2 regions of the Oleiphilus sp. HI0080 genome follow, and region 2 is predicted to be linked to the other one. Evidence: predicted binding sites of a transcription regulator. Region 2 holds the regulator's gene; the other holds the start of a gene.
The links. Region 2 encodes PhoB, which activates phosphate uptake and scavenging genes when phosphate is short. Its sites were predicted from a motif close to TGTCATANNNNTGTCANA; they were not measured.
Positions count from the first base shown of each region.

Region 1: the regulator PhoB is predicted to act here: its motif matches at 1,358-1,375, upstream of A3751_RS07930 (UDP-2,3-diacylglucosamine diphosphatase).

Region 1 is NZ_LWFU01000420.1:7,964-16,039, reverse strand. It holds partial or broken gene A3751_RS22700 (choice-of-anchor I family protein) at 1-1,293, shown strand, start outside; gene A3751_RS07930 (UDP-2,3-diacylglucosamine diphosphatase) at 1,614-2,441, shown strand; gene A3751_RS07925 (wax ester/triacylglycerol synthase family O-acyltransferase) at 2,535-3,998, opposite strand; gene A3751_RS07920 (tRNA (adenine(22)-N(1))-methyltransferase TrmK) at 4,172-5,035, shown strand; gene A3751_RS07915 (lipase secretion chaperone) at 5,032-6,108, opposite strand; gene A3751_RS07910 (triacylglycerol lipase) at 6,176-7,138, opposite strand; gene A3751_RS07905 (malate:quinone oxidoreductase) at 7,433-8,076, opposite strand, start outside.
Region 2 is NZ_LWFU01001149.1:1,817-9,892, forward strand. It holds gene A3751_RS20585 (acyl-CoA thioesterase II) at 1-195, opposite strand, end outside; gene A3751_RS20590 (FAD-dependent oxidoreductase) at 531-1,676, opposite strand; gene A3751_RS20595 (rubredoxin) at 1,676-1,840, opposite strand; gene A3751_RS20600 (chorismate lyase) at 2,047-2,556, shown strand; gene ubiA (4-hydroxybenzoate octaprenyltransferase) at 2,629-3,471, shown strand; gene phoB (phosphate regulon transcriptional regulator PhoB) at 3,612-4,307, shown strand; gene phoR (phosphate regulon sensor histidine kinase PhoR) at 4,359-5,678, shown strand; gene cysZ (sulfate transporter CysZ) at 5,653-6,408, opposite strand; gene A3751_RS20625 (RluA family pseudouridine synthase) at 6,481-7,104, shown strand; gene A3751_RS23275 (PEP-CTERM sorting domain-containing protein) at 7,385-7,951, shown strand.

The sequences.
Region 1 (8,076 bases), on a different contig from region 2:
ACATTTACCCCTGATGGCAACACCGTTATCGCGGCAAATGAAGGAGAGCCAAATGGCGACTACTCCGTTGATCCAGAGGGCAGTGTCACAATTATCGACGTCTCTGGCGGAGCTGGGTCGCTTACGCCAAGTGATGTCACCCAGGTAACGTTCTCTGAATTCAATAGTGGCGGGAGCAAGACCCTAACGAACGAAGTACGAATTTCAAGCAAAGCTGCAAGCGTGTCGCAAGATCTTGAGCCTGAATATGTCGCGGTATCAGGGGATAGCAAGACAGCATTTGTGATCCTTCAGGAGAACAATGCCATTGCCATCATAGATCTTGAAAAGAAAGCGCTAAGCGCAGTTCAGGGACTGGGATACAAAAATTACCTAATTCCTGGTAACGAGATTGACCCAAGCAATAAAGATAATGGCATCAATATTCGCAACGTCCCTGTTTATGGTGTGTTTATGCCAGACTCTGCGGATGCATATGAGTTTAACGGTAAGACCTATTTAGTTACTGCCAATGAGGGTGATGGTCGCGAGTATCTGACGGACGCGAACGATGCCGGCGATTGTGCGGCTCAAGGCGGTATCGATTTCGATGACGGTGATTGCTTTCATTATTTAGATGAAATTCGTATCAAGGATATCGCATCCACCGGAGCAAGCTTTGATGCAGACCTTGTTGGCCTTGCAGGCGCAGACTTCGAAGATAGTGATCAACTCGGTCGTTTAAAAGTAATGACCGACATGGGCGTTAGCGGCGCATGTGCATCTCTAGCGACAACGGGACAACCTGCCGCAGATTGCACTTATGAGGCGCTCTATTCTTACGGCGCGCGATCTTTCTCTATCTGGGATGGAGAATCGGGCGCGCTTCTCTACGATTCTGGCAGCGACTTTGAAGTCATCACCGCGAACCGCTTGGGTGAGAATTTCAATGCGAGCAACGACGATAACGAAGGCGACGATCGCTCTGACGATAAAGGCCCAGAGCCTGAGGCAATCGAGATTGGCGCAATCAACAATCGGGTTTACGCTTTCATTGGTCTTGAGCGTGTTGGCGGCATCATGGTTTACGACATCACGACCCCCGAATCAGCAAACTTTGTTCAATATATCAATGAACGCGATTTCGACATTGCCGATCCGGAAGCGGACTTGGCAGATGTGGGTGATCTTGGGCCAGAATCAATCAAATTTGTGTCTGAGGAAGATAGCCCAACGGGAGATGCGATGCTGATTGTTGGAAATGAAGTGAGCGGGACTACAACATTTTTTAGCATCGATATCGTCAAGCAATAGCGGTTAACAAACGCTACGTTGAGTATAACGGCACTTCGACTGTCAGCAGACGCCGGCAGCGAAGTGTCATACACTTCTCACCCGTTTAGTGTACAAGCTACACACTCCGTACTTTCCCTCCGTACATTCCCTGCGTACTTTCCCTTCACTGTTTTCGTCAGTTAGAAATTAAGTCTGCAAATCGTTAGACAGTACTGATTTCTCGGTTCGGGTCCTGCGCTTTTCACCTGTAACTGTCATCAAAGCTTCATCACGTATTCACCTAATCGATACATGACAACCCTAGCCTATTCTTGTCACTAAACAGGAGGAGAGCTGTCATGTCAGCAACACCCGTAAAAGTGCGAAGCGTTTTTATATCTGACGTACATTTAGGAACCAGTGCATGCCAAGCGAAGTACCTACTCGATATGCTCCAACGTATCGAATGCGAGCAGCTTTTCCTGGTTGGAGACATCGTTGATTTGCTTGCACTCAGAAAACGTGCCCAGTTTCCCGCGCTACATCAAGCTGTCATCGCGCGCATTGTCGCTATGGCGCAGGCCGGCGTTGACGTGGTGTACATTCCCGGTAATCACGATGCACTGATACGTCGCTTTAATGGACAAACCATCTGCTCGATTCGCGTCGCCAACCACAGTCATTACAAAAGCCTGGATGGACGAACGTTTTTGGTCAGTCACGGGGACGAGTTTGATACCTTACTTCAATGCGCACCGTGGCTGAATTGGCTAGGCGACATATCGCATGAGTTTTTACTGAAGATTAATACGCTAGTAAACGCGATTCGTCGAGGGATTGGAAAACCCTACTGGTCTCTTGCGCGCTCGGTCAAGAAGCGTATCGGCTCCGCGCAGGTCTTCATCGAAAAGTACGAAAAGCTGGCGGCGCATCGAGCCATTGAGCAGCAAGTAGATGGATTTATATGCGGGCACATCCATCACTGGCAAATGTGCTTCCATGGCGCTGCGCTGTATATGAATGACGGTGACTGGGTCGAGCATTGTTCCGTTCTATTTGAGACGAAACAAGGAGAGTTTCAACTATGGCATTGGGCAGACACACAAGAGCTATTGGTTGGCGAAACAGGTCTGTCTAAACCCGAACAAACGCCATCGCCGGCTTATGCCAGTATCGCTTCTCAGTAAACGCACAAACCACAACGCGCTGCATCATGGTTGCCGTTTAAGTCCTATTGATTTCACCCGAACGGCAACCAAGTCTTTGCTAATAAACGAACGTTATTTCGCATCCACCTTCGTCTTACGCGGTGCTTTGCGCTTCCGTGGTTTTGGCGCGGGCTTTCTCACGAGCGCTTCTAGTTCGTCCAGCGCTGCTCCTGAGAACACGGCGAGGTTTTGCATGCTTGGCAATGAGTCACGACAGCCGGTATACCCAAAGTTCAAAGAACCGTCATAGCTAAGGCAGGTAATATTCAGAGCACCACCATGTGCAATCAACGATACTGGATACATTGCTTCAAGCTTAGAGCCATTATAATAAAGCGTGTCTTTTGGTCCTGGGACATTGGAGATCGTGATGTTAAACGCGGGTCGCATGCGTCCGCCTAAACCGGTCAAGAGCTGCAGAGAATAAGGGGCCATCATTAACATCGTGTATTGCGTTAACGATGCTCTGGGCAAGCTTTGCAAATGCGCCTTCGCGATACGAGTTGACTCTTTTATGGTAGCGAGGCGTTTTAAAGGGTCCGCTTGATCGGTGGCTAAACTTGCGATCATAAAACTAATGGCTGTGCCTGTGCCATCGTCATCTGCAGGTCGGATATTGACAGGTATACCGGCCGTTAGCGGATGATCGGGAAGCGCTTCTTTTTCAAGCAAAAATTGCCGCAATGCAGTACCGCATAAGTAGAGCACGATGTCGTTCAGCGAAGCGTCGGCCGCTTCTGCAAGCGCTTTGATGCGATCAAGTGTGTACTGTTGAGTCGCAAAACGGCGAGCGGGTTGTACTCGACCATTGATGATCGAATTTGGTCCTACGAAGGGAGCAGCTAGCTCTTGTCGATCTTGGACCGATGAACTAACGAGCTTCGCTAAGGCTGTCACTAACTGTGGCGTGTTGGAAGCTTGCTCTTTTATCGCATCAATCGCCTGCTCGACCGCGCCTTGCCATGTGGGAATGCCCTCTGACTCCCCGCTTTTTTTCCGCTTCGGCGGCGCGATTGACCAAGGTGGCGCCATGTTGACGTCATCTGGCGAATCAGACAGCGTTCTCTGGAGCAGTCTTACTCCACTAATCCCGTCAATTAATGAATGATGCATTTTTGTATAGATTGCGAAGCGATCGTTCTCTAGCCCCTCAATAACGTGACACTCCCAGAGGGGACGCTTAAAGTCCATTCTGTTAGAGTGCAGCCGCGACACTAGGATACCAAGCTCACGTTCGCCACCCGGTTTTGGTAACGCCGAATGCCGAATATGGTAATCAAGGTCAATATCTTTATCGACGACCCATGACGGCGCGATCATTCGTCCAAGGCGGCTTGGCTTTGCGAGCTTCTTATTCCAAGGAGATACGAGACTCGAGGCCGCTTTCATTCGTGCAACATCATCGCGCAAAAAGGTTTCGGGAGCACCGTCTGGTAACGAAAAGATCTGCAAATTACCAACATGCATTGGCGTATCTTCAGAGTCCAACGCTAACCATGAGGCATCTAATACATTAATCTTATTTTCCTGACCCATGATAAGGGCTCCTTTGAATCTAAAAAATTACGCGCAACTTTAGCACAACCCGCGCGATAAACTGAGTTGGCATATCTGTTTTTTGTAAACAGTACAATTATTAACGGAAAATCCACGGTTCCGCTTCGTGAACCTAAATTTAAGACCACGCACTTTGCCTATATGGTAGTAATATGAGCTTGAGTAAAAACACTGAGACAAAACTCAATACAGGTAAAAAATTAGGAAATCGCCTATCGACGATTGACCAGTTTATCTTGTCTGAGTACACCCATATCTGGGATTGTTGCTGTGATCACGGTTTACTTGGGATGCGCCTTCTTGATCGGAAGGCTGCGCCTCACATTCACTTTGTCGATGTATCCCAAGCACTAATCGAACAAGTGAAGCACAAGTTGCAAACGCATCAAGCGACGAGCCCCATCGAAAGCAAATGGTATGCTCACTGTCTCGATGCGGCCACAATCGATATCTCGGCGTTGAATGGAAAACATCTGTTCGTGATCGCCGGCGTCGGCGGAGATCTAACTAGCGACATCGTAAGCGCACTTATACGAGGCATCGATGGCGGCCCCTCAAAGCTCGAAGTTGACTTTTTACTTTGTCCGATACGACACCATTACACTCTTCGTAGGGCGCTTAGACGTCTTGGCTGCAACTTAAAGCGCGAAGTCTTGGTCGAAGAGAATCGCCGTATTTATGAGGTGGTGCTCGTATCCTACCAAGCTGAAAACGGCTCAAGAAAGGACGGTGACAATGACAAAGCTCTCGATTTCGAAGGCGCGACCTGCGCATCAGCGGCGAGAGACAACGACCTGTTGGATAATCGCACCGCACAGGAAAGCGATTCGCTCCGCCCAATAAGCGAAACAGGTGAGGATATCTGGTGTCCAGTCGACATGAGACAAAAAGAGATCGCCTGCCGGTACTTGCATTCGCTCATTCAGCATTACGCGCGAATGGCCGAGTCTGGCTCCGAAGACGCCCTCCAAAAACTCAAGGCATATCAAGGGATTGCGATTCACGAGCGATACTAAAAAACGTTATTAATCTGATCGAGTGATGCCACTCTCACCTGCTCTGTTTCGCTGAATAGCTGTTGTCTGAGTACGTTGATTTCGTTTAGCTGTGATTCTTTGTCCAGCCCGGTGTTTCCGATGATCGCATCCCGTTTAACGCTGTAGTCATTATATCTACTCGTCCACTTGGCACGCTCTGCATCCAGTTCTGAAAGTCTTTGAGCCGCTGGCTCGCCCACCGTAGAAACACGCTGAACATAAAGTGCTTCAGGGTCAGATTCGGATGCGCTCTGCGTAGCCTCCCTAAGCAAAGCCACGGGGTTTGCCGACTGACGGCTCTCTATAAACGCTCTGGGCATCTGAGAATCAAGGATTTTCAGCGATGCTTGTTTCTGCGAAGGGCTCAGCGCAGGGTCAGCGTTAATCTGAAGTTTTTGTAGCATATAGTCGTCGTATTGTTCGCGCTCCGAGTAAAAGGCCTCATGCAACTCAACGCTTAAATGTTCTTGGCGGAGTTGCTTTACCAGCTCCAAGCGCTCTTTGACGAGTGACAGATACTCGCCACCGAGGCTTACTTGCTGACCTGTTGCTGAAAACGAAGCGATTTTCTCTGAAAATGCCGCCTCTAAATCATAAACTGCCGCCTTGTAATCGACATAATCCGCAAGTGCTTTGAGCGCTTGAGTAAGCGCGGGATCTTCAAGTTTGTAGTTTAAGTATTCTTCGATGCGAGCGAGAACAACATCGAGCTCTTCTTCTTCGATCGCAGAAAAGAAAAAATCAAACACGTCCTTAATATCAGAAGAAATCCGCAGATTTCCCTGTTCGTCAACGGCCAAATCTCTATCGAAGTAAATACCTTTCAGCGAACTAACAAGTGCGCCGTGGCGAGAGGTGTAAGGTAATTGCGATGATTGATCGTCATGGGGTATTTTTATCGGCTCGCTCGACGATAGATCTTTGGTTACGGTCAAGATATCGGAACGATTCTCAACTACATCAACAGCAGGAGGTTTGCTCCAATGCCATACGGCAAGGCAACTAAAAACGACGACACTGATGGCCATCACTGCGGATGTGCGTTTAAGCATAGGTTGATGCCTGGTAAGATCAATTACAAAATAAAGGAGGGCAACAGCCCCCCCTCTAACGTTCAGCTTACAAGCCTGCGGCCTTTAAGCGACGTGCATGATTCTCAAAGAGAACCACTGGGTCAACTTCAAACAAATTAGACAGCCCGAAGAACAAGTTCACGCCATCAAGGTGGTTGAGGTTGTAATCTGTAGAAATAACATCACCCCAATTCTGTTGACATTGTCCCACTAAACCGTCGTTTTCCTGGCCAATCATCGTAGCACCAGTAAACAGTAAAAATGGATCAGAGATATCTAATGCGTTTGTGGCAATCCAATCGCCACCCCAGGAATAGTAACGAATGCCATTAACAACGCTCGCGCCTTCGCCACAGTAACTTGTGGGACGTCCTGCTGGGAATAGGTTATTGAACTGCTCCGCACCCGGTGTGGTAAGGAATGTCACTGCACCTAGCGCGTCTTGCGCGTAGTCTGGGTTACCTGAAAGTGCATCGATAATGTTACCCAAGAAATTCAGGGCACCTTCGATCAGCGCTTCCGTGCCACCACCGACCGGAACGATACCGCGCGCCGCATCAGCAAAACCGGAACCGCTATTTGCACCATTGACAGATGTAACCGACGCAACCAAATCTGGGCGAACGCCAGCAACATAACGGCTTGTTGGTGAACCAAGACTATGGCCAATCAAGTTGAACTTTTGAGCCCCGGTAATCGCCTTGAGTTCCTCAAGATATGCAAGCAGCTGCTCGCCGCGTACATAACCATCTTCCCAAGATGTGACATTAGGGATATAGACCTTTGCGCCACGCTCTTCTAGTTCGCTTTTAACGCCATAAAAGTAATCGATACCGAGAATGCTATCAAAGCCGGAAAGACCATGAACAAGCACGATTGGGTTTTGTGTTTTGTAAGCCGTGCAATCCTGCCACCACCAACAAAACGCGTTTGCGGCTGCACTCTGCATGAGCAAGCCTGTAAATAAAATACTACTGAAAAAGGTTTTACTTTTAATCCATTGCATCATCGTATGCCTTTTATTTTTATTGCTATCGATGCACAACATTCGGTACTGCGGAATGACTGCTTGTACGTGAGCGCATTATGTTAGCTTTGTGGCGAAATTCGACATTGGATGTTCGTCGCATTTTTTAAATTTAGGAGGAAATAACTGGTATTGATTGTTTGGATATTGCCGCTGTAAAGAGTTTGGAGCGGCTTAAGAAATAGGCTTATATATGCGCCTATCGACAGAGTCCAACGCAAAAGGGCGCATGAAAATGCGCCCTTAAACCTACTCGATTGTTAACAGTGTTAGCGTCTAGTTGCTACGAGCCGGTCGCACTTTAAGAATGGCGTCTACGCGGTTTCGTATCTCACGATATTTATCTGCGTCGTCAATTAACGCGTCTAAATCGGGCTCTTCAAACATATCCTTGAGCGCCTTCTTGCTCTCTTCCTTTTTTACGAGCTTTGGAAACATTTGCTCTACACAGCGCAACATCACCTCAGGAGAGACGGATGCACCGGGCGACGCGCCAAGCAAGGTGCCATAGGTCTGATCCTCATTAACGATGATTTCGGTACCCATTTGAAGGTCACCGTCTTTGATAATCTGTACCCTTTGACCTGCCTGCGAAACTTGCCAATCAAAACGGGTACTTAATCCAGGCGCAAACTCCTCCAAAGTTTCAAGCATCGCGCTTTTTCCTTTGAATGTTTCTTTAAACAAGTAGGAAACCAGCGGGAAATGCTCTTTCGCAACATTTAGCAGGTTTGGAATATCGTGAAGGTGAATCATACGAATAAACTCGATAATCCCCCTTCCCTTTTCCAAGATCGGTGAAAACGTCGCAAAGGGCCCAAACAGTAGATAATGCTTGCCATCAGCAGCGCGTAAATCTAGATGAGGAACAGACATTGGTGGCGCACCAACGGCGGCCTTGCCATACGTTTTAGCGTCAT
Region 2 (8,076 bases):
ACGAAGAAAATAGCCATGCATGGAGTGGGCAATGCGCTCTTCAACCGTTTTGTACGCAGCCATCATGGCTTGCCCGCAAACTTGTCCACCGAACACATTTGGAAAGCCAAGGTCTTCACTGCAACCTTCAAACTGGTTGTCCCCAGTCGCCTTTAGTTCAAGTACATTTACCAGTTGTTGAAGTACCGTGGTCATAACTTAAGCATACCTTACGATTTGATTGATTGGTGCTCATGGATGAGGTAGTTCACTTTCAGCGCATCATGAGCAGACATTTCCCAGAAGACTTCGGAAAGATAGGGTGGCGGGCCTTGGTGCGTTTGCCTTGCCCTATCATGCGTTGCCTGCTCTGGTTTTTTTGTTTTTGTAGGTCTCGTGTCTACGAGCATGAAAGTGACCTGACGACTGCACAGTCTTTTCATTGTAATAAAGACTGAATGGGTAATTATGAGATCCGATGTTCGCGCATAATTATGTCAGAGCCACTTTAATTAAAAAATGGACTTTTACGATGCTAACGAAACCTTAAGCTAGCCGTGAATCGGGGGTGCAAGCTTTGATAAGGCCTGTTTTTCTTTGGTTGCGTCGCCTGTTAAAGCAAAGCCTAGTAAGTCACCATCCGCATTCTTGAAAAGCGACTTGGAGCTGAAACCATCTGACTCACACTCCCACTCACCGTCGTTCGACAAGGGTGGAAGAACCACAACAGGGCAGGCCGGTGTTTTCACCATCACGGGCATCACGCCGTAACTTAGATTGGTCGGAGTGCCGTTAAGTGTCTTCGCTAGCGCGCGTGCTCCAGCCATTAAAGGAAGCACATATAACAGTACGTGGCCGTCGACTTCTGCACAATCGCCAATGGTAAATACATCTTTGGCTGATGTCATAAGGCTTCGATCGCAAACGATGCCTTTGTTTGTTTCAAGACCAGCCTCCTGAGCAAGGCGTGTGTTTGGTTTCAGGCCAATGGCACTGACAGCCAAATCAGCCTCGATCTTTTCGCCACTATCTAGCGTGATAATCACCGACGATTCAGTTTCCTCAATAGCGACTACATTTTGATTCAAATGTAAGTGCGCACCGGCGTCTCTCAATGCCCGTGTAACGCATTTTGACGCCTCTATCGGTAGGAGCGTGTCTAGAACTTCGCTGCTTGGACCGATGAGATCGATGTCGTAGTCTCCGTTTAAGAGATCATTTGCGTATTCGCAGCCGATTAAACCGGTCCCAATAATAGCGATGCGTTTCACTCCGGCACATTTTTCCCGAAAGATACGGTAGTCATCCATGTCGTTAACAGAGCAAACTCGCTCTGCTGTGTTCGCTACAAACGGGAGTACATTGACCTCTGCGCCCGTTGCGAGAACCAACTTGTCATAGCTCACGCTGCTGCCGTCGACTGACAGTGTTTTTGCCGAGGTGTCGATAGCCTGAACGATCGCGTGTGTGCGCATAGACATGTTCAATTGTTCTGACATGTCGCTGGCGCTTGCCATTTCCAGCTCTTTTGCCGACTTGGCTTTCGTAAAGCCGGTTGAGAGCATCGGCTTGGAGTAGGAAGTGCCGTCGTCTGCTGTGATCATTAACAACGGTGCTTCGCTATTCAGCTTGCGAAATTCGCGGGCTACCGCGTAGCCGGCCATTCCTGAACCGATTATGACAATTGGATCAGCCATTAAATTTCAACCATTTCGAAGTCTTCTTTACCAACACCGCAATCGGGGCATTCCCAGTCATCTGGAACATCTTCCCACTTGGTGCCTGGCTCAATATTGTCGTCTGGCCATCCCTCGGCTTCATCGTAAATTAAACCGCAGACAACGCATTGCCACTTCTTCATAATTACCTCTCGTTTTTCGTTTGACCAGATCGCCATTTATCAGGCGGCCTAATGTAACGAATCAATGAATCTCGCTCAATGAAATATTATACGCTTGGTTTATTTAAGCGGCCTTCGTTATACTCATCCGCCAACGTGGGTGGCTGCTTAGGCTAGGCTACAACGCCTCATACGACCTGATTTTTGATCGCACGAAAGGTGAGTTTTTGCACAAGCCGCATTCTAATTGGCATGCCTATCGGCGCGTACCAGCCTCATTTATGCCTCGTCAGTGGCAGAAGTGGGTATTGGATAGAGGATCCTTAACCAAACGGTTGCAGCATGCTTCAAATGACGACTTTTATGTTCGGGTAAAGAAGCAGAGCATTACGCGTCCCTCTTTAAGTGAGCGTAAGGTGCTTAAACTGGCGCTTGGTCGTCAGGCTCTTATTCGGGAGGTAGAGCTGGTGTGTCACGATGAGGTCTGGGTTAGGGCTCGAAGTGTTATCCCTTTATCTACCCTCAGTGGAGAAGAACGACAGCTTCGTTCCTTGGGAAATAAACCGCTCGGTGCGTTTTTGTTTGCCTCGCGTTCCATGAAGCGTGAGCAATTGGAGATCAGCCGATACATTGACAGCTCCGGTGCTTCGTTTGCACGTCGCTCAGTCTTTAGGCTGCATAAAAAGCCTTTACTGGTTGTGGAGCATTTTTGTAATGCCGTTATTGGTGCGCGTTAGAAGATGATAGTAAGAGTGAAACATAAGCTGAACAAGTGGGCTACCGAGTCTGGTTTTATCGATCATAAAACCATGGAGTTTCTGCGCCTTGCCCGTTTTGATAAGCCGATTGGTACGTTTCTCGTATTGTGGCCTGCCATGTGGGCACTTTGGATTGCCAGCGAGGGAGTGCCTAGTTTAAAACATTGTATTGTGTTTGTGCTGGGTGCGGTTGTGATGCGCGCGGCCGGTTGCGTCATCAACGATATTGCAGACCGGAATATTGATGGTCATGTTGAACGGACAAAGGCGCGTCCCCTTGCTCGCGGAGCCTTAAGTTTGAAGGAGGCGCTGAGCTTTTTTCTCATTCTTTGCTGTATCGCGTTGGGACTTGTTCTCTGCCTGAACAACTTCGCCATCTTTTGGTCGTTTGGCGCACTGGCTTTAGCTTGTATTTATCCATTCATGAAGCGCCATACGTTCCTACCGCAGGTGTTTCTTGGTGCCGCCTTTGCTTGGTCGATCCCGATGGCTTTTGCTGCGGTAACCGAGTCGGTACCCGCTCTGGCATGGATTCTCTTTACAGCAACGCTTCTCTGGACCGTTGCCTACGACACGATCTACGCGATGATCGATAGAGAAGATGATCTTAAGATTGGCGTGAAGTCGACCGCCATTCTTTTTGGCTCTGCTGATCGCGCGATTATTGCAGCGTTGCAAGTGTTGTTTGTGCTTGCACTTTGTTTGCTCGGCGACCAACTCAGTCTCGGCAGTTTCTATTTTCTATCTGTTGTCGCCGCATCCGTGCTCCTTGTTTACCAGCAGCATTTAATCCGCTTGCGTTACAAAGAGGATTGTTTCAGGGCATTTCTCAACAACAACTGGGTTGGCTTGTTAATTTTTATTGGTATTGTGCTGGACTACGCGGTTCGGTGATCGTAGATATCTAAATTCCATTCCTGTCATATACTTGTAACATGCCTTTTATGTAATACCGCATACTCAGTGCATGAGAATCGTTAGTTTTTAATTAGCAGCGACTCAAGCCAGTCCAATCCAAGATGTGGGAATAGGTAATGTCAGACAAAAAGATTCTAATTGTTGATGATGAATCCGCTATTCGTGAAATGATCGCTGTAGCTTTGGAAATGGCGGGTTACGAATGTTTGGAAGCAGACAACGCGAGGGATGCGTACACTTACATTGTGGATCAGCGGCCCGACATGATTTTACTTGATTGGATGCTTCCTGAAACAAGCGGAATCGAACTGGCTCGTCGCCTAAAGCGGGACGAATCCACGGCAGACATTCCGATTATCATGATCACTGCAAAAACCGAAGAAGATAACAAAGTGCAGGGTCTAGAGGTTGGTGCTGATGATTACATCACCAAGCCTTTTTCGCCGCGAGAACTTGTTGCACGGTTGAAAGCTGTTTTGCGTCGCGCAACGCCGCAAGGCGTAGAGTCAGCGATCAATATCGACGGTTTAGAGCTTGATCCCGTTTGTCACCGAGTTACGTCGAACGATGCAGAACTCGCAATAGGGCCAACTGAATACAAGTTACTGCAGTTTTTTATGACGCACCAGGATCGCGTTTACACCCGTGCACAGTTGCTAGACCTTGTTTGGGGCGGTAATGTTTATGTTGAGGAACGTACGGTAGATGTGCATATTCGCCGGCTGAGAAAAGCGCTTGGTGAAGCACATGATTACTTGGTGCAAACTGTGCGTGGCACTGGATATCGATTTTCCACCAAAACCTCGCATTAATCCGTTAAGATAAGTCCAACTGATGGTACGGTTCTAGAGGATAGGAGCCCAATGCATAAAAGAGCTTCCGAGCACCTGCGTTTTATGATTTGGGTTTTGCTAACAGCAGTGTTGTTCGGCTTAATCATTGATGAGCTGATCTTCGTACTGCTACTGTCCTTCATTGCATACTCGGTATGGACTGTCCGTCAGGCTTTGCGCCTTCATACTTGGCTCTATTCTCCGAATAAAGACGAAACGATTCCAGAGAGCTATGGCTTGTGGGGCGATTTGTTTGAAGGCCTCTACCATAGCCAGCAGCAAAACCTGAAAGCCAGAGATCGTTTAAGTCGAATGATTAATCGGGTTCGCTCATCGGCTAACGCACTAAGAGATGGCGTGGTGATGACCAATGCCATAGGTCAGCTGGATTGGTGGAATGACGCGGCAACGCGACTATTTGGTTTTGATGAAAAAAAAGATCAGGCGCAACTTATTACCAACCTGTTTCGAGACCCCGAGTTCATTGCCTACTTTGAACAGAAACAGTACGACGACCCTCTAGAGATTAACTCCCCAACCGATCCAAACCTGATACTGAGAATACATATTACGCTTTTCGGTGAAGATGAGCGCCTTATGTTGGCTCAGGACATCACGCGGCTTCATCATCTCGAGCAAATGCGCAAAGATTTTGTGAGTAATGTTTCGCATGAGATGCGCACGCCTTTGACCGTTATACGAGGTTACGTCGAAACCATGCTAGATAGTCCAGATGCACCTAGTCGCTGGCAGCGAGCATTGCGCTCTATGGAGGGCCAGACGCAACGTCTTGAAGCGATTATTAGTGACCTGATGTTACTTGAAAAATACGAATCGAAAGACGGTTCGGACATGGAAGGCGAAGTAGACATGTCGGCGCTAATTCAGAGTGTCTGCAAAGATGCCGAGCTCTACAGTGGTGATCGTAAACATTCCATTCGCATTGAGCTTGATAGTCTCTCAACTGTGTGGGGCATTGAGAGTCAGTTGCGTTCAGCGGTCTCTAACCTTGTCTTTAACGCTGTGAAATATACCCCGGCGGGTGGCGATGTTTTGATAAAGTGGCTGCAGGATCACGCTGGTTGCCACTTGTTGGTCAAGGACACCGGTTGCGGTTTTGACCCCGTTCATATTCCGCGACTTACGGAGCGGTTTTATAGGGCGGACCCAAGCCGCAACCAGAATACTGGAGGCTCAGGCCTTGGATTGGCCATTGTAAAGCACGTGTTGATTAACCATAGCGCAACGCTTGAAGTAAACAGTGTGCTCAATCAGGGAAGTGAATTTACCTGCCACTTCCCAAATCAACGGATTATTGATCACTCTAGTTCTGTGCAACAACAGCGCTAACGGTAGATTCTTTTTTCACCCAAAAAACGACCCCGCCGCAGACAGCCGCAGGTAAAATAATCAGGTTGATGATTGGTACCAGCGTTAGCCCAAAAGTGCACAGGCCAAAGCCCAGCGCTGCGCCACGGTGCTGACCCAAGATTTTCCTTAAGTCATCAAATGAAACGCCATTATTGTCGGCAGGATAGTCGACATATTGTATCGCCATCATCCAGCCTGAGAAAACGATCCACACAATCGCTACAATCGCATTCACGCCAGGGATCAATCCGAGAACAAACAGCGCCAATACGCGCGGTAAATAGTACATGAGTTTGCGCAGCTCGCGGAAAACGGTTCTTGGAATCAGTTTGAGTATTTCAGGTAGTGTAAATGCGGAGTCGTTCTTTTTGCCGGTGAGTTTCTGCTCGACAACTTCTGCGAGAAAACCATAGAACGGAGCACCGATTAAATTGGCGCTGGAAACAAATGCGTAAAACACCAGAAGAATCATCGCGATAAGATAGATTAGCCAGAACGCCCATTCGAGAAAAGAGAGCCATTCAGGAATCCATGACATCAGATACGCCATGCCATCGGCATACAATGCTTGCGCCCACATGAACAACAAAATAAATAAGGCGACATTGGCAAGAAGAGGAACCAGTAAAAACCAGCGCAATCCTGGAGAGAGCGCGAGCTTGAGACCTTCCATGAGATGGCTGGAGCCAGTAAAAAACGTATTTACCATAAATGAAATCCGTGTGTAGCGTTGAGCGTCTGCCTATAATAAACGCTTTCTTTACGACTTAGGTGACTAATCTTGAGCGATATCAACATTCAGTATGCGGATGAAGCGGTGGTCGTGGTGAATAAGCCGTCTGGCTTGCTCAGTGTCCCAGGCCGTGGAGAAGACAAGCAAGATTGCGTGGTGCGTCGCGTTCAGCAAACCTTCCCGACGGCACGGATCGTACATCGCCTAGATTGCGCAACATCTGGTCTTATGGTGTTGGCACTGAGCGCGGATGGTCATCGGGAATTAAGTCGACAGTTCCATGATCGTGAGGTTTCAAAGGCCTATGTTGCGCTTGTTTATGGAACCGTTGAAGCTGACGAAGGGCAGGTGCGCTTACCCTTAATGACCGACTGGCCAAATCGACCCAAACAAATGATTAGTGAAGATGGCAAGCCGGCGCATACCGATTACAAAGTGCTAAGCCGAGAGAGCGACCATACTCGTGTCTTGCTCACGCCCGTAACAGGACGAACCCACCAACTCCGCGTGCATATGCTATCGCTTGGGCATCCTATTCTTGGTGATCGACTCTATGCGGCAGGGGATGTGCTTGCAGCTTCAGATCGGCTCATGCTGCATGCTTGGCAGCTTGGGTTCATGCATCCTGAGAGCGGCGAATCGCTCTTTTTTGATCCCGAGGCACCATTCTGAAGCCTATATATCTGTACTTTCACCTGCTCGTCAGTGTAACGCGGTTTTCTTAAAAATCTTCCTTCAAAAAATGTGTCAGATTACTTAACACTCTCGTCGTTTGAGTTTTATTAAGCTATTGAAAAATATATATAAATTTGGACCGGTTTATTAATTGCTTACTGACACGGCGGGGGTATGTAGTTGGACTACGTATCGCTTTACCTTTCGAATGTTAGGGAAGAAAGTCAGGAGTCTTGTCATAAAGATGACTGGGTATTGCAACTAAAAGGAAACTAAGATGATAAAAAAACTAAGCACTAAATTGCTTGCGGCGATGGCTTTGTCATTCAGCGCAAGTAGTTTTGCGGGACTGATCACTGATGTGGTTGAACAGGAAGAGTACGTAACATCTTCTTCATGCGGGCTTTTCTGTGAAGAAAAAGGTGTCCACAGCTATACGCACAACCTCTTGGAGCCGGGCGATGACCCATTCACACTAGGGAGCGCGTTGAGCGGCAGCCTTTCAATCAATATATTTGATGATTCCAATGATGGATTCAGAAACTATAAAGGTGAAGGCGCTGTGATCGTTGTGGAAAACTTTGATTTTGACACCGGTGGCACGTGGGGCGCTTTGTTTGGATCTGCAACGCCAGGCTGGGCTGCTGATCTGGAAGTAGAGGCCTTGTTGGCACTGAACACCAATGGCATGTTGGATGTTACCATCAAGGGTCTCGGTGATTTTTGGGTCGGTGATTCGACGCTTACTATCGAAACCGCGGATGTCCCAGAGCCGGGATCAATTGCGTTGCTTGGCTTAGGGCTAGCAGGCCTTGGGTTTGCTCGACGTAAGCAAAAGGCATAAGCAAGACGGTCGTTTTAAAAGCCGGGCCTTGTCGCTCGGCTTTTTTATTTCCGGCTGATTCAGAGTCCTCGTTCGAGCGGTAAGCGATAGATTCAATCAAGAGCAAAGTCGACGTTTCGCCTTAG